4 regions of the Arthrobacter sp. P1_B9 genome follow, and region 1 is predicted to be linked to each of the others. Evidence: riboswitches for the same ligand, from Rfam matches in the RefSeq annotation. Region 1 holds a riboswitch; each other region holds the start of a gene.

Evidence for each region. A riboswitch is a leader RNA that binds a small molecule or an ion and turns the genes downstream of it on or off. The one in region 1 is predicted to bind thiamine pyrophosphate.
Region 2: linked by a shared signal. The riboswitch ahead of thiC (phosphomethylpyrimidine synthase ThiC) and the one ahead of thiO (glycine oxidase ThiO) in region 1 are both predicted to bind thiamine pyrophosphate.
Region 3: linked by a shared signal. The riboswitch ahead of AC1D1A_RS13110 (ECF transporter S component) and the one ahead of thiO (glycine oxidase ThiO) in region 1 are both predicted to bind thiamine pyrophosphate.
Region 4: linked by a shared signal. The riboswitch ahead of AC1D1A_RS02235 (bifunctional hydroxymethylpyrimidine kinase/phosphomethylpyrimidine kinase) and the one ahead of thiO (glycine oxidase ThiO) in region 1 are both predicted to bind thiamine pyrophosphate.

Annotation. Positions count from the first base shown of each region.
Region 1 covers NZ_JBFUAA010000002.1:530,162-534,364, forward strand. Annotated here, with positions in the region: gene AC1D1A_RS05010 (RNB domain-containing ribonuclease) at 1-117, opposite strand, end outside; gene AC1D1A_RS05015 (ferritin-like fold-containing protein) at 156-830, shown strand; gene thiE (thiamine phosphate synthase) at 868-1,566, opposite strand; TPP riboswitch at 1,593-1,713, shown strand; gene thiO (glycine oxidase ThiO) at 1,707-3,017, shown strand; gene thiS (sulfur carrier protein ThiS) at 3,014-3,250, shown strand; gene AC1D1A_RS05035 (thiazole synthase) at 3,295-4,080, shown strand.
Region 2 covers NZ_JBFUAA010000001.1:402,562-406,764, reverse strand. Annotated here, with positions in the region: gene AC1D1A_RS01685 (amidohydrolase family protein) at 1-995, opposite strand, end outside; gene AC1D1A_RS01680 (GNAT family N-acetyltransferase) at 999-1,499, opposite strand; TPP riboswitch at 1,574-1,681, shown strand; gene thiC (phosphomethylpyrimidine synthase ThiC) at 1,677-3,482, shown strand; gene AC1D1A_RS01670 (alpha/beta fold hydrolase) at 3,479-4,203, opposite strand, start outside.
Region 3 covers NZ_JBFUAA010000008.1:150,815-155,017, forward strand. Annotated here, with positions in the region: gene AC1D1A_RS13105 (ABC transporter ATP-binding protein) at 1-911, opposite strand, end outside; gene AC1D1A_RS13110 (ECF transporter S component) at 940-1,587, opposite strand; TPP riboswitch at 1,654-1,797, opposite strand; gene AC1D1A_RS13115 (heme-degrading domain-containing protein) at 1,985-2,530, shown strand; gene AC1D1A_RS13120 (DUF4235 domain-containing protein) at 2,570-2,833, shown strand; gene mnhG (monovalent cation/H(+) antiporter subunit G) at 2,943-3,290, opposite strand; gene AC1D1A_RS13130 (MrpF/PhaF family protein) at 3,322-3,600, opposite strand; gene AC1D1A_RS13135 (Na+/H+ antiporter subunit E) at 3,597-4,142, opposite strand; gene AC1D1A_RS13140 (Na+/H+ antiporter subunit D) at 4,139-4,203, opposite strand, start outside.
Region 4 covers NZ_JBFUAA010000001.1:512,029-516,231, reverse strand. Annotated here, with positions in the region: gene rplU (50S ribosomal protein L21) at 1-132, opposite strand, end outside; gene AC1D1A_RS02235 (bifunctional hydroxymethylpyrimidine kinase/phosphomethylpyrimidine kinase) at 535-2,082, opposite strand; TPP riboswitch at 2,152-2,249, opposite strand; gene AC1D1A_RS02230 (Rne/Rng family ribonuclease) at 2,398-4,203, opposite strand, start outside.

The DNA.
Region 1 (4,203 bases):
CAGCACACCCTCGGGGAACGGGCCGGGCAGTTCCAGCGTGGTGCGCAACGCCTTGAGTGCCCCGGCAAGCTGGTTCTGCTGCTCGTGGACACTGGGGGTCAGGCGATGATGTGACACGAAAATCAGGGTAGCCCGATTTCCGCTATTAGTCTTGGATGATGAGCGCAACTGCGGACGATCCTGCCCTCTACAACAGCTTCCTTGCCGACCTGCTGGGAGTCTTGGCGTACGGCGAGCTTTCCGCCTTCGAGCGGCTGTCCTCGAGTGCCCGGTATTCGCCCACGCTGCATGACCGTGCGTTGCTGGGCAGGATGGCGGTGGTCGAGTTCCAGCATTACGAACTCGTCCGAATCCGGCTCGAACACATGGGCCTGGATACGGAGGCCGCCATGCTGCCGTTCCAGCCCTCGGTGGACCACTTCCACGAACGCACGCGCCCGTCGGACTGGTACGAGGCCCTCATGAAGGCCTACGTGATCGACACGGTCGCCGCGGACTTTTACGGCGTCGTGGGCCGGTACGTCGACGCCGCGACCCGTGAGTTGATCGGGCAGGTCCGCTCCACCGGTGAGTCCACGGCCGTGCTGCAGGCGCGCATCAAGGCGGCCCTGGCCGATGACCCGCGGCTGGCGTCGCGCCTGGCGTTGTGGGCCAGGCGTCTGCTGGGGGAAGTACTGAACCACGCCCAGCGCGTCAGCGCCGAGCACGCGTTCCTCGGCGGACTGTCGGGGCTGGACGACGCCGGCGCCCGGGCGCTGGTCAACGGCCTGGCGGCCGAACTCGCAGCGAATCACGCGCGCCGGATGACGGAGCTGGGTCTCGCCGGATAGTTTCAGTGCCGGCCGGCATTACGGGCTGGGGACCTGCTTAGGATGCGGCGGCGTCCAGCGCCGCCAGCAAGGCTCCGGCGGCGTGGGCCGGATCGGTGGCGTCGGTAATCGCCCGGACCACGACGATCCGCCGGGCACCGGCATCGACTACCTGCTCCACGTTACTGAGGTCGATCCCGCCGATCGCGAACCACGGCAGGACGTTTTCGTTGACCTTGCCGGTTCCCTCCGCGTCCGCCCCGCCGATCGCCTGGGCGGCGTAGCGCACCAGATCGAGGCCGACGGCGGCGCGTCCGGGCTTGGTGGGCGTCGCCCACACGGGGCCCACACAGAAATAATCGAGCCCTTTGCGGCCTGGCGCGGCAGCGATGGCGGCGTCCACCTGCTTCGGGCTGTGGGTGGACAGGCCGATCACGGCATCCTTGCCGAGAAAGCCGCGGGCGGCGTCGAGCGAAATGTCCTTCTGACCGACATGGAACACCGGAGCCCCGGACAGGGAGGCGATGTCCGCCCGGTCATTGACGGCCCACAGCCGCCCGTGGCGCTGCGCCGCGGTGTGCAGGACCTCCAGCAGTTCCAGCTCCTCGGAGGCCTCGAGCGACTTGTCGCGCAACTGGATGATGTCCACGCCGCCGGCGAAGGCGGCGTCCACGAAGTCCTCGAAGTCGCCGCGGTCCCTGCGGGCGTCGGTGCAGAGATAGAGGCGGGCGGTGGTGTGGAGAGGGTCCTGGCTCATGGGACCAGCCTAGTTCCTCTAAACTGGGCGCATACCGCGGGAGCCCGCAGCAGCCATGTCGCCGCTGCCCGGCTGAGAGGGCGTCAGAGCCGACCGCTTGACCTGATCCGGCTAGTACCGGCGTAGGGAAGGAATTCTTCATGGGCACACGAGCAGGCCGTGCGGCCGGAGCCGCAAATGACGCCGACGCCCAGGTTTGTGACACGGGGCCCGGTACCGCAGAGGGAATCATCGCGGGGGATACGACTGCCGACGTGGCCGTGATCGGCGGCGGGGTGATCGGCCATGGCATCGCGTTCGAGGCCATCCGCTCGGGCCGATCCGTGGTCCTGATCGATGATGCTCCCGGCAGCGGAGCCAGCTGGGCCGCGGCCGGCATGCTGGCCCCCGTGAGTGAACTGCACTACCAGGAGGAACAGCTCCTGGATCTGATGCTTGAGGCCTCCCGGTTGTGGCCAGGATTCGCTGCGGCTCTCGACGCCGGTGCCGCCGGCGCGGATTCCCCGGCAGGTACCGGCTACTTAACGACGCCGACCCTGGCGGTGGGGGCCGACGCGGCGGACCGGCGCGCGCTCGCGGACTTGAGGGAAGTCCAGAAGGCATGCGGCCTGGCCGTGGAGCCACTGACAGTGCGCGAGGCGCGCACCCGGGAGCCCCTGCTGAGTCCCGGCATCTCGTGTGCCTTCGACATCCCGGCCGACCACCAGGTGGACCCCCGCCTGCTGATCACCCGGCTCGCCGGCGTGCTCGGTGCGGAAGGCGGCAGCTTCGTCCGGCGGCGCGCGGCAGGCCTGCTGTGGCAGGACGGACAGGTGGCGGGTGTGCGGTTGGCCGGCGGCGGTACCGTACGGGCTGCCGAGACCGTGGTCGCCAACGGGCTCGGCGCCGCCGCGCTCGAGGAGCTACCGGCCGGGCTGGTGCTGCCGCTGCGGCCCGTCTACGGCGACATCCTCCGGCTCCGCGTGCCTCCGCATCTGCAACCGCTGCTCACGGCCACCGTGCGGGGCATGGTGCGCGGCATCCCGGTGTACATCGTCCCCCGCCAGGACGGCACCGTGGTGATCGGGGCCACCCAGCGGGAGGATGGACCGTCGGATCCGCACGCAGTTTCCGCCGGCGGCATTTACCAGCTGCTGCGGGATGCCCAGCAGCTGGTGCCTGCGGTCGCCGAGCTGGAGCTTTTGGAAGCCACGGCGCGGGCGCGGCCCGGAACCCCGGACAATGCCCCGCTGCTGGGGCGGGTCGCACAAGCGGACGGCGGCGACGTCCCGGGACTCATTATCGCCACAGGATTCTTCCGGCACGGCGTCCTGCTGACCCCCGCCGCTGCCGCCGTGTGCCGGCAACTCATGGATTTCACGCCGGACCCGCGCTGGGCCGGGTTCCGCCCCGACCGTTTTTCCCGCATCCCGGTTACGTCCGGGGACAGCCCTAAGAAGGAAGCAGCATGAACATCCGACTTAACGGAACGGATCAGAGCGTCGCCGACGGCGCCTCCGTCTCCGCACTCGTCAGCCAGCTCACTGGCCGGAGCATCGGCCCCGACGGCCGCGCCGCCGACGGGCGGAAGCTCGGTGTCGCCGTCGCCCGCAACGCCGAAGTGGTGCCGCGCAGCCAGTGGCACGCCACGGCGCTCGCCGACGGCGACGACGTCGAACTTGTCACGGCAGTCCAGGGAGGATGACCAGCATGAACGAGACGACGTTCGCAGGAACACAGGCCGTCCCCATGGCCGGTGCGGTGGCCGATCCGTTCGTGGTCGACGGCGTAAGGCTCGGCTCCCGCCTCATCATGGGAACCGGCGGTGCGCCGAGCCTGGACGGGCTCGGGGCGGCGCTGGTGGCGTCCGGGACGGAGCTGACCACGGTGGCGATGCGCCGCTATTCGCCGGCGGAGACGGGCTCGCTGTTCCAGCTGCTCGAGGACCATCAGATCCGGGTACTGCCCAACACGGCAGGCTGCTTCACCGCCAAGGACGCCGTCCTCACCGCCGAGCTGGCGCGGGAGGCCCTGGAAACGGACTGGGTCAAGCTCGAAGTCATTGCCGACGAGCACACACTGCTGCCGGACGCCGTCGAACTCGTGGACGCAACCGAACAGCTCGTGGCCCGAGGCTTCAAGGTCTTCGCCTACACGAACGACGACCCCGTGCTTGCCCTCCGGCTCGAAAACCTCGGCGCGACGGCCGTGATGCCGTTGGGCGCCCCGATCGGCACCGGACTGGGCATCCTGAACCCGCACAACATCGAGCTGATCGTCTCGCGCGCGTCCGTGCCCGTGGTGCTGGATGCCGGGATCGGCACGGCCTCGGACGCTGCCCTGGCGATGGAACTCGGCTGCGACGCCGTGCTGTTGGCTACGGCGGTGACCCGTGCGCAGAATCCGGTGCTCATGGGCGAGGCCTTCAAACATGCCGTCATCGCCGGCAGGCTGGCGAAAGCGGCCGGCAGGATCCCGCGGCGGGAACACGCACTGGCGTCCTCGGCAATGGAAGGCCGGGCCGAGTTCCTCTAACGCCCGCTCGGCCGGCGGGGCTGATCTGGTTGCGCCGGCCGGACCTCCTGATCACCCTTGCTCTTGATGACGCGCCGGCGCGATCATCGGTAGGCCCGGCCCGGTCCGGCCCGGCCGGGTCGA
Region 2 (4,203 bases), on a different contig from region 1:
ACGTCAGCGCTTGCCCCTTCACCGATGGACTCCGCGCCGAGCCAGGTCCGCGCAGACCAGCTCGCGGCGTTGAGGGCGGCAGCGGCGGAAAGGCCGGCGGCGTGCAGGGCCTGGATCTCGTCCACGATCCTGCCATGGCTGATCACGCTGCCGGCGTCGGTACCGGCATAGATCGCCAGCCCGGTCTCGTGGGCTTCGAGGATCCGCTCCGCCCGGCGCTCCCACAGCGAGCGCATGTGGGCTGCGTAGCGGGGGAACTTGGCCGCCGCCCGGGCGGCGATGTCCGGGAACGTGGCGATGTTGATCAGGGTGGGCACGATCGGAACACCCTGTTCGAGGAAGCGCGGCAGGTGCCGCGGCAGCAGCCCGGTGGCGTGCTCGATGCAGTCGATCCCGGCGTCGAGCATGTCATCGAGGGTGTCTTCGGCGAAGCAGTGTGCGGTGACGCGGGCCCCCTCATCGTGGGCGGCCCGGACGGCGTCCTTGACCGTCCGGGCGGGAAAACTGGCGGCGAGATCGCCGGCGTCGCGGTCGATCCAGTCCCCCACGAGCTTGACCCAGCCGTCGCCCGCGCGGGCCTGCTTGCGCACGGCCTCGACGAGATCCTCCGGTTCGACCTCGACGGCCAGGCCAGGCAGGTACCGCCGGGTCCTGGCGAGGTGCCTGCCGGAGCGGATGATCCGGGGCAGGTCCGCGCGTTGCTGGAGCCAGCGTGTGTTGTGGACGGCGCCGGCGTCGCGGACCAGGAGCGTCCCGGCGTTGCGGTCCGCCAGGGCCTGGGATTCCGCGGTGTCCTCGGTAACGTCCCCGCCCGGGCCGAGGCCGATGTGGCAGTGTGCGTCCACGAGGCCGGGCATGACCCAGCCGTCCAGCACGAGGTCAGGCGCGGCGGCCGGACGGCGGAAGGTTAGCAGGCCGCCCACCGACCAGAGCCCGCGGCGTTCCTGGTCCGCCGCGGTGAGGATGGGGCCGCTGAACTCGATGATGCCGGTCATGACCTAAAGCCTAATCCGCATGACGATCCGCCGGCCAAGACCGTCCAGCCCCAGCTGCGCTTCGTGGATCCGCAGGGCGCCCAACGCCTGTCCTGGCTGGGCGAGTTCCTCGAAACCGCAGCTCGCATAAAACGGCGCATTGAACGGGACGCCTGCGAAGGTGCAAAGCGTCATCGATAAATAGCCACGGCTCCGGGCCGCATCAAGGGCCGCCTCCACCAGGGACCGTCCTATCCCCCGCCCGGCGGAGTCCGGCTGCACGGAGAGTTGTTCCAGATGGGCCTGGCCGCCGACCTCGTCAATGCGGGCAAACCCTACGGGCGGGTTTCCGGCGACAAGTATGAAGAGCGGCTCAACCGGCGTCGTCAACTCCGGAGCCGGGAGCGTCTGGTTCCCCAGCTCCGCTTCGAGGATGCGGTCTGCTGAGGCCTCGAGAACCGGCAGCGCCGGGATATCTTCCGGCGTCGCCGTCCGGATGCGGGGCAGCGCCTTGGGCAGAGTCACCGTGCCACGCTAACACCGCGGTCCGCCGTCCGCGTCACACTCGAGGGCCGGCCGGAGGTGCGTGGTAGTTTCGTCTACGACCACACGGGTGCCCCTGCAGGGGCTGAGATCGGGCTGACGCAGCCTGCGACCGTTGAACCTGTCCGGGTAATGCCGGCGAAGGAAGTGAGCTTTTCCGTGAACACCCAAGTGACACAGCACAGCCCTGTCCAAATTCAGTCCGCAGCCACCACGCAGTCGCTGAAGTCCCACTCGCTGGCCTTCAGCACGGATCCGGAGCATGGCATCCGCGTGCCGGTGACCGAGATCGCCCTGGAACCCTCCCCGGGCGGCATCCGGAACCCGCCGTTCCGGGTGTACCGCACTGCCGGCCCGGGCAGCGATCCGGTCCGCGGGCTGGAGCCGTTCCGCACCCCCTGGATTGAGGCCAGGGCGGACACCGAACCCTACGCCGGCCGTGAACGGGAGCTGCTCGACGACGGCAAATCGGCGGTGCGCCGCGGTGCGGCGTCGGCCGAGTGGCGGGGCGGCCGGCCGGTGCCGCGCCGGGCCGCTGAGGGCAGGACCGTCACGCAGATGCGCTACGCCCGGGACGGTGTCATCACCCAGGAAATGCGGTTCGTCGCGCTGCGCGAGAACTGCGATGTGGAGCTGGTGCGCAGCGAGGTGGCCGCGGGCCGCGCGATCATTCCCAACAACGTCAACCATCCCGAATCCGAGCCGATGATCATCGGCAAGGCGTTCCTGGTGAAAATCAACGCCAATATCGGCAACTCCGCCGTGACCAGCTCCATCGCCGAGGAGGTCGACAAACTTCAGTGGGCCACGCAGTGGGGCGCGGACACCGTCATGGACCTCTCCACCGGGGACGACATCCACACCACGCGCGAGTGGATCATCCGTAATTCCCCCGTCCCCATCGGAACGGTCCCGATCTACCAGGCGCTGGAGAAGGTCAACGGTGAGGCGAACGCCCTGACCTGGGAGATCTTCCGGGACACCGTGATCGAACAGTGCGAGCAGGGCGTGGACTACATGACCATCCACGCGGGCGTGCTGCTGCGGTATGTGCCCCTGACGGCCAACCGGGTCACCGGCATCGTGTCCCGCGGCGGTTCCATCATGGCCGGCTGGTGCCTGGCGCACCACCGGGAGAACTTTCTGTACACCCACTTCGATGAGCTGTGCGAGATCTTCGCCCGCTACGACGTCGCGTTCTCGCTGGGCGACGGGCTGCGGCCGGGCGCGACGGCGGATGCCAACGACGCGGCACAGTTCGCCGAACTGGACACCCTGGCCGAGCTCACGCAGCGGGCCTGGGACTTCGACGTGCAAGTCATGGTGGAGGGCCCCGGGCATGTGCCCTTCCACCTCGTCCGGGAAAACGTGGAGCGCCAGCAGGAACTCTGCAAGGGCGCCCCGTTTTACACACTCGGGCCGCTCGTCACGGACATCGCACCGGGCTATGACCACATCACCTCGGCGATCGGCGCCACCGAGATCGCCCGCTACGGCACTGCCATGCTCTGCTACGTCACGCCCAAGGAACACCTCGGGCTGCCGAACAAGGACGATGTGAAGACGGGCGTGATCACTTACAAGATCGCCGCCCATGCCGCGGACCTCGCCAAGGGCCACCCCGGCGCGCACGAACGCGACGATGCCCTGTCCAAGGCAAGGTTCGAGTTCCGCTGGCGGGACCAGTTCGCGCTGTCCCTGGACCCGGTCACGGCCGAGGCCTTCCATGATGAGACGCTTCCCGCGGAGCCGGCCAAGACAGCCCACTTCTGCTCGATGTGCGGTCCGAAGTTCTGCTCCATGCGGATCAGCCAGGACATCCGGGACGAATACGGATCAGCAGATTCGCAGGCGGCCCTAGCGCAGATGGCGGCCGGAATGCGGGCGAAGAGCAACGAGTTCCTCGCCTCGGGCGGCAAGGTCTACCTGCCGCAGCCCTCGGTGGGAGAACCCGCAGCTTCTTAGGACGCCCGGGCGTGCTGGTGCCGGCTGACCTCGGCAATGTAGGAGCGGATGGCCCGGTCCCCTTCGGCTGAATCCTGGGGCCGGTGCCCTCCCGGCGCCGTGCGGTGCAGGGCGCCGGTCTCGCGCAGGTAGCCGGCGATTTCCTCATACAGCGGTTCCCAGCCGCCGGTCAGGACCAGGGTCGGCACGCCCGGCACGATCTGCAGCGGGGCTTCCCACGGCGGCGCCTGCAGGCGGAGCCGGCGCGCAGCCCGGAGGGCCTCCGGCGTCGTGGCCCCGGGGGCGTCCGCCGCGAACGCGCGGCGGATGAACTCTCGCTGGAAGTCGTCGTCGCTGAGGTTGTGGCGGACGTCGAAGAGCGGCTGCATCAGGGCCCGGTGCGCGGCGGTGGCCGGGAGCTCCGCGGTCAGGGACAGGCAGGCCGGTTCCACCAGGGTCAGCGACTGGACGAGGTCGGGCCGTTCGACGGCGGCCATCATCGCAGCGATCGCGCCCTGCGAATGGGCCACGACATGGCCGCCGGCCTCGCCGCGGCCGTCGTCTGCCAGCGAGGCGAGCACGATGGCGGCGTCGGCGGCGAAGCTGGATTCGAGCGGTTCCGCGACGGCGTCAAACCCGTGCCGCCGCAGGAACAGGGCGTCGTAGTCCAGCGCCATTCCGTGCTGTTTTGGCCACGCGGCGGCGCCGAAGCTGCCGTCCCCGTGGACGAAGACTACGCGCT
Region 3 (4,203 bases), on a different contig from region 1:
CGCCGCGGCCGTTCGCGGGACACCGCGAGCGCGTCGGCCGCGAGCAGAGTCTGTCCCGCGCCCCGCGCCGGTGTCCGCATCCGCGTCGCCGGGACGTAGCCCGGCACCCAGACGCCCGCACCGATGAGCATGTCCCGCGCCTCGGCCAGGACCCGGTCCGGCGGTCCGTCAATCAAGACCGCGGAGTCCGTGGCGGCCCCTGGCTGCAGCACCACGATCCTGTCCACCAGGTCTTTCCAGACCCCCACCCGGTGCTCCACGACCACCAGCGTGGCGCCCGTCTTGTCCAGGCAGCGGCCCACGGCGTCGCGGACCTCCAGGACGCCCGCGGGGTCGAGGTTGGCGGTCGGCTCGTCGAGCAGCAGCAGCCCTGGCCGCATCGCGAGGATCCCGGCGAGCGCGAGCCGTTGCTTTTGGCCGCCGGAGAGGGCCGCCGTCGGGTGGTCCAGCGGCAGCTGTCCCAGCCCGACGTCGTCGAGGGCCTCGCGCACGCGCGGCCAGATCTCCGCCGCCGGGACGGCGAGGTTCTCCGCCCCGAAGGCGACGTCGTCGCCGAGGCGGGAGAGCACCACCTGCGTTTCCGGGTCCTGCTGCACCAGCCCGGCGCGGCCGCGCCGCGCCCGTGGCGCGGCACCGTCGATCAGGAGGCTGCCGGTCTCGTCTGTGTTCTCGGCGTCGCCGGAGTCGCCGGGGTCCCCGGAGTCGCCGGCCGCGCCGTCGCCCAGAACGCCGGCCAGGGCGTGGAGCAGCGTCGACTTGCCGGCGCCGGAGGGCCCCAGCAGGAGCACGCGCTCCCCCGGCCGGATGTCCAGGTCAAGGCCGCTGACGGCGGGCCTGGTCCGTCCGGCATGCCGCCAGCCCCAGCCGCGGGCCGTGACGGCGGCCGGCCGGACGCCCGGTGAAGATCTCATGATTCTCTGCAGGATTCAGCGACGGGGCTCAGGAGAAGACGGGCTCCGTGGCGGCCTTGCGGGAGGCAAAGGAGCCCAGCACTCCGGTTTTCGCCAGGCCGCGGGTGGCGAGCCAGGCCAGTCCGCCGGCAATCACTGCGCCGGAGATCGTGGTGAAGACGATGTAGGCGAGCTTGTCGCCGGCTTCGTAGGCGATGTTCCAGCCCCACGGCAGGAAGGAGTCGTTCAGGCCGCAGAAGAGGCCCGCGCCGGCGCCGGCCAGCACGGAGACGGGCAGGTTGAACTTCTTGTAGAGGAAGGCCGCGAAGACCAGTTCGGCGCCGAGGCCCTGCAGGATGCCGGAGATCAGCACCGTGGTGCCGTACTGCGAACCCATGATGAGCTCGCCGGTGGCCGCGACGGTTTCGCAGAAGAGCGCGGCGCCCGGCTTGCGGATGATGAGCATGCCCAGCACCGCCGGGATCATCCAGCCGCCGGCGTAGAGTCCGCTCAACGGCGGGTAGACCGCGTTGACCGGAGTCGAGATCAGGTTCGCGCCCTGGGACCAGGCCCAGAAAATGACGCCGCCGGCAACGGCGATCAACGCGGCCACCACAATGTCCACCACGCGCCAGCTGTAGTTGCGCCGGGCGGATGAACGGCTGGCGGAACCATGCTGTGCTGAAATATCTGTCATGTCGTCCTCCTGAGGAACAGGAGGGGAGGGTGCGCCGGCCGGTCTCGGCTTCCGCCGCCCTCCGCGCACCCTGAGAACTCGACTCCCTTGCGCCGGTACTAACCGGATCAGGTTCGAGGGTCTGCGGCTGTCCGCACTCTCAGCGCCCACCAAAGGTTTCCCCGGATTGTTCCGGCGATGCCCGACGGCGGCGCTCCCCTGTCGTAATTATTTTCGCCCTTGTGGGCTGGCTCAGTTTACACCCGGACGGCCGGGTTTTCAGTGGTGTGCCGTCACAATCGTGGACCGGACGGCGGCAGTCCCGGCGGCCCGGAAATCCCTCTTGGTAGAGTCGTCGTGCCGGACCCCCGGACCCGCCAGCGGGCGGCCTCGTCACCCACCGGAAAGCTGGAATATTTTGTCGCACACACCGGTCACCCAAGATCCCTCCGGGGAATACGATCCCGACTCGAGTGAGCCGCAGCCGCGGGGATCCCTGGCGGCGCTTATCGGCCGCGTGCTGGCCGAGATAGAGGCGCTCCAGTTCGCGTCGTTCAGCAAGGATGACGCCTTGGACCTCGGGCTCCTCCTTGTCGAGCTGGGCAGGCAACGCTCGCTGCCCATCGCCGTCGACATCACCAAAGGCGAGCAGGTGCTCTTCCACGCCGCGCTGGACGGCGCCACACCGGACAATGAGCGCTGGATCAACGCCAAAAAGCGCACCGCCATGCGGTACGAGGTCCCGTCCCTGCTGGTGGGCCTCCGGGCCCGCGCCGCCGGCGGAAGGATCGAGGACAACGCCTGGTGGGATCAGTCGGAGTTCGCCGCCCACGGCGGGGCGTTCCCCATCTACGTGCGCGGCACGGGCGCCGTCGCCGTCGTCACCGTCTCCGGCCTGCCCCAGAAGGCGGATCACGAACTCGTGGTCGAGGCCCTGCGGATGGTCCTCACCCCGGAACGCTAGGCTAGGGGAAAACCGTTCCCGTCCCAAGGAGACCGAAGAATGAACATCCTCATCAAGCTGCTCGGCACCGGCGTCAGCCTCCTGGCCGGCTTTGCCGGCACCAAGCTGGTGGACACCATGTGGGAAAAGTCCACAGGCAACAAGCCGCCCAAGGGCCAGGAGGACGACGTTCCCACCACCCTGCGCTCGGCCCTGACGTTCGCCCTGATCTCCGCCTCGGTCAGCGCCATCATCCAGGTGCTCGCCAACCGCGGCACCCAGCGCGCGATCACCCGCTTCGCCAAGACCCAGGACGTCGTCTGACCTGACGCGACCAGCCGCGGCGCCCGCCGCGGCTGTCGAAGGCCCCGGCCGGGTCCGCTGGCCGGACGGGGGCGACGTGCCGGCCGGGTCCGCCGGGCCGGACGGGGGCTCAGCGGTCGTCGTCGTCCGCTCCGTGCGTGGCCGCCTGCTGGGCGGCCTTCTGGACTACCGCCTCGAGCTCGTCGGAGCTCAGCAGCTCCGGGTGCAGGTGCTTGGTCCGGTAGCCGGCCCGGCCCACCATGTGGGCGGACACGGGGACGGTGAGCAGCTGGAAGAGCCAGGCCACCAGCAGGACGGGCCACACCGACCAGGTGCGCATCTGCAGGCCGAGGGCCGCCAGCAGCAGGAACAGGCCGAGGACCTGCGGTTTGGTGGCCGCGTGCATCCTGCTCATGAGGTCCGGGAATCGCAGCAGCCCGATGGCGGCCGCGAGGGACATCAGGGCTCCGGTCACCATGAACACGGCGGAGACGGCGTCGATCACTGTGTCAGGATTCACGGACGCCCTCCCGCCTGTCGGCCACGAACCGGGCCACGGTGACCGAGCCGACGAAGCCGATCAGGGAAATCGCAACGAGCAGCATCAGGTTGTTCAGGTGCCGGTTGGCGGCCATGTCGATGCACAGGGCCGCGCCGAAGATGGCCAGCAGCACGTCGGCGGCCAGAACCCGGTCCAGCAGCGAGGGCCCCCGCGCGATCCGGACGATCGCCCCCGCGGCGGCCAGGGACAGTACGACGGCGGTCACCGTCAGGACGGTCTGCATCATGCGGCGGTCTCCTGTGTCAGGGCGGAAAGTTCGGCTTTGGTCCCCATGATCCGGATCAGCCCGGCCTCGGTGTCCCGGACCTCTTTGCGCAGCTTGGCCGCGTCCTCGGCATTGCGGACGTTGATGCCGTGGATGTAGAGCGTGGACGTCGACCTGTCCACCTCCACCACGAGGGACCCGGGAATCAGCGAGATCACGTGCCCGGTGGCCGTGACCAGGAGGTCCGAATGGCTTCGGAGCGGCACGGCTACGACCGCGCTGACCACGTTGGGGCCGCGGACGACGGCCAGGTACAGGACCTGGAAGCTTGCCGCGACGACTTTTCCGAGGAAGATGAGGGCGAACGGCACGGCGCGGAGCACGTTGAAGCGGCCGCCGAGTTCCACCGGGGGCAGATAGAAAATGCGCGCCACGAGCACCGCGATGAGGGCGCCGAAGAGGAGATTGCCCGGGCTGAAGTTCTGCCAGAGCGCGCCCCAGACAAAGACGAGCCAGACCAGCAGCGGCAGTTCCTGGCGCAGCGAGATCCTTTTCCGGTTCATTTTCCGCCGCCCTCCCGGACCTGCACCGGATGGAGCGACGGGGGCACCGGCGGCACGGGCG
Region 4 (4,203 bases), on a different contig from region 1:
ACCGTCCACCAGGAGCAGTGCGGGCAACTCAAAGGTGCTGCCGGCTCCACCGGGGACGCGGTTCAGGGTAACGAAGTCTCCAACGGAAACCTTCTCTTGGCGGCCGCCTGCGCGGACAATCGCGTACACCACTGGGGAACTCACTTCTCTCGACGTTTATTACTAGATTTGCGTGCGGAACCAGGGGCCAAATTGTTTGGACCGGCTCACGCTGTGCCTCAACGCCGGTGGATTCCCCGGGGGAACCCATGAGCTATCCCCGGAACAAATCCATTTGGAATTCCAAGCGGACCGTTCTCAGGGTCATAACCCAAGTGTTGGCGTAAGCACCGAAGATCTAGAATACGCTAATTTTGCCTTCGGCCGCAAATGAGGCTGGTTCCGGCGGGTAGTCCGTGATAGGCGCCACAACATCTTGATGCAAAGTCCCTGCCAATGTTCTTGGCCGGGATCTTGACCATCTTGAGCTGTGTTGCCGCAACGACTTCCGGAACCGTGCCCCACCATCGTACCGGTAGTCCGGACCAGCTCGCGTCAGGCGTACAGCCGCGGCGCGTCGAAGAAGTCCACTTCGTAGCGCGAAGACTGCCGGAAAGCCAGGGCCATGGCCTGCCGCTCGCTCTCCGATGCCCGCCCGGCCGCCGTGTCCGTGTACGCGATGGCCTGCCGGGTCGCGGCGGCGAAGTCCTCGTCGGCGTAGGTCCGCAGCCAGCCGGCGTAGGGGTGCTCCCCGGGGGCGCCGCCGGCCAGGAACTCCCGGTGCAGCGTGGAACCGACCTCGGCGTAGAGCCAGAAGCAGGGCAGCGCCGCCGCCACGAGGACGCCATAGCTGCCGGAGACCGAGGCGGCCAGCAGGTGGTCCACATACGCTTTCGTGACCGGGCCCAGGGTGGAGGCCGTGGGGCGCGTGCTGAGCCAGGAACGGTGCAGCTCGGATTCGACCTCCAGGCAGGTCTGCGCCGAACGGGCCCAGAACAGCTGCTCGGCCTCGGTGGGGGCAATCGCCGCGGCCCGGGCCAGGACCCGCGAGTATCCGTTGAGGTAGATGGCGTCCTGGGCGAGGTAGTACGCGAACTCGTGCTCGGGCAAGGTGCCGTCGGCCAGTCCGCGGACGAAGTCGAGGGCGTAGATCGCCTCAAGATCGCCCGCGGCTCCTGCGCGCAGGGCTGCGGCGAACTCCCCCGCCGCCGGACCCTGCCCGGCCTGGAGGTGCTGCAGGTGGTGGAAGTGGTGGACCGGGCCGGTGCCCGAGCCGACGTCCAGGGCCGAGGCTCCGCGGAGCGCGCCCAGCAGCCACGGCTTGACTTCGCGCAGCGCCGCTTCCCAGTCCCCCACCCTGGCCTGCACGGTGGCCATGGCCGAGGACAGGGAGCAGCCGGTGCCGTGGCTGTTGCGCGTCGCGATCCGCTCCCCCGGCACCACCACCGTTTCCTGGCCGAGCAGGCCGCCGGTGTTGACCAGCGCATCCGGGCAGCCGGTGCCGGCGCCGTGGCCGTCGACGTCGTGGGCATCGGCGTCGTGGGCATGCCCGTCCCCCGGCCCGGCGCCCTGGAGGTGTCCGCCCTTAACCAGGACGGTGGTGCCGGTCAGGGCGGCCAGCCGCTTGCCCTGCGCCAGGGCCTCGGACCACTCGGCAGCGACGGGTTCCTTGAGCAGGATGGCGAGTTCGGCGAGGTTGGGCGTGATGAGGTCCGCCAGCGGCAGGAGGGCCTGCAGGGCGGCCTCGGCCGATTCCTGCAGGAGCCGGTCACCGCTGGTGGCGACCATCACCGGGTCCAGGACCACGACGGCGGGGCGCACCTTTTCCAGCCAGCCGCGGACGGCGTCGATCACGGCGGCGTCACCGAGCATGCCGATCTTGACGGCGTCGATGCCGATGTCGTCGCTGATGGCGTCCAGCTGCGCCGTGAGGAACGCCGCCGGGGGGACGTGGACGGCGCGCACGCCCTGCGTGTTCTGCGCTGTCAGGGCGGTGATGGCGGCCATGCCGTAGCCGCCGTTCGCCGCGATGCTCTTCAGGTCGGCCTGGATTCCGGCCCCGCCGGAGGGATCGGAGCCGGCGATGGCCAGCACGCGGGGAATGCGCGGCGGGGCCGGCAGAGACTCGTTGTGCAGAAAATTGGGCGGGAGGAACTCGGACGGATTCGATTTCGCGGACAAGGAAGACATCCCTTCGCCGGTGCTAACCGGACAGGTTCAACGGGTCTGGATCTCAGCCGGCCCGATGCCCGGCACCCCGTGTCAGTGTTCCAGCCTAGCCCTTGCCACCCGGAGGACCCGTTAACGCACGAGCGGGCCCGGGCCCGGGCGGACGTATGTTACGTCTGCCCTGACCCGGACCCGCGGCCCGACCAGTCGAAATAATGACCGGACGGGGACGTGGTCAGTCGCGGAGGACTACAGCTCCGACGCCGGCACGCCGACGCCGAGGATGATCGGCTCGTTGCCGGCCGGGATGGACGCAGGCCCGGCCGCAGCGGGAGCCTTGGCCTCGTGGACCGATCCGGCCGCGGCCGGCCGGGTTGCCTCGCGGTGCTCCACGGAGGTTTCGTTGGCTGCGCCCTGGGCGCGGCTGGCACTCCGGTTGCGGCGCCCGCGGCGGCCGCGCAGCGTCGTGGTGTCAGCTGTGCGTGACGCCGGCGCCTCCGCAGCGCGGACGGCCGACGGCGCCTCGGGCGCCGTGGCTTCCGGTGCGGCAACAGCTGCTGCCTGACCGGCCGCCAGGCCGGCGGCCTGGTCCGGCTTGCCGGCCTCGGCTTCGCCCAGGTTTGCGAAGGCCTCGGTCAGCAGGTCCAGGGTCAGGGCCGGTGACGGCGCGTCCTCCGCGTGCTCGACGAAGGGCAGGGCCACCTGCTCGCCGCCAAACGTCAGCACCGTTGCGGGGCGGCCGGCTGCCTCGTCGGCGGCTGCGAGCTGCGTGACGGCGTCGACGGCGGCCTGGCGGGCCCCGGCGTCGCTGGCTGCGGCTGCCTCCCCGTCGTGCAGGTGCGCGGCGTGCGCGGCGGCAGCGATGTTGGCCAGCGCGGCACGGGTGGCCTCGGCCTTGGCGTGGCGTTCGGCCTCGGTGGGTTCGGCGTGGACGGGCGCGGGTGCGGCCGGCGCGGTCTCTCCGCCCTGGCCTCCCCGGCCGCGGCGACGGCTCTTGCGTTCCGGGCGGGCAGCAGGCTGCGCCTCGGTGCGCGGCACATAGTGCTCCGCGGCGACCGTGTTGGCGCGGCGGTGCTCCACCGGCTCGTCGTGGGTGACGATGCCGCGGCCCGCACATGTTTCGCACTGTTCGCCGAAGACTTCCAGCAGCCCGGTGCCCATCCGCTTGCGGGTCATCTGCACGAGGCCCAGCGAGGTCACCTCGGCCACCTGGTGTTTAGTCCGGTCCCGGCCCAGGCACTCCACCATGCGGCGCAGCACGAGGTCGCGGTTGGATTCGAGCACCATGTCGATGAAGTCGATCACGATGATGCCGCCAATGTCGCGCAGGCGCAGCTGCCTGACGACTTCCTCGGCCGCTTCCAGGTTGTTCTTGGTGACGGTTTCCTCGAGGTTGCCGCCGGAGCCGGTGAATTTGCCGGTGTTGACGTCCACCACGGTCATGGCTTCGGTGCGGTCGATCACGAGCGAACCGCCCGAGGGCAGGAAGACCTTCCGGTCCAGGGCCTTGTGGATCTGCTCGTCGATGCGCCAGGCCGCGAAGATGTCCGTGTCCTTGGTCCACTTCTCGAGCCGGCCCACGAGGTCCGGCGCGACGTAGGTGACGTAGGCCTCGATGGTGTCCCAGGCTTCCTCGCCGGAGACGATCAGCTTGGAGAAGTCCTCGTTGAAGACGTCCCGGACCACCTTGATGGTCAGGTCAGGTTCGCCGTAGAGCAGCTCGGGGGCGAGGATCCTGGTGGACGTCGACTGGCTCTCGATGCCTTCCCACTGCGCGCGGAGGCGGTTGATGTCGTGCGTCAGCTCTTCCTCGGAAGCTCCCTCGGCCGCGGTGCGGACAATGACGCCCGCGTCCTCGGGCAGGCGGTCCTTGAGGATCCGCTTGAGGCGGTTGCGTTCGACGTCGGGCAGCTTGCGGGAGATGCCGGTCATGGAACCGCCGGGCACGTACACGAGGTACCGGCCGGGCAGCGAGATCTGGCTGGTGAGACGGGCGCCCTTGTGGCCGACCGGGTCCTTGGTGACCTGGACCAGCACGGAGTCGCCGGACTTCAG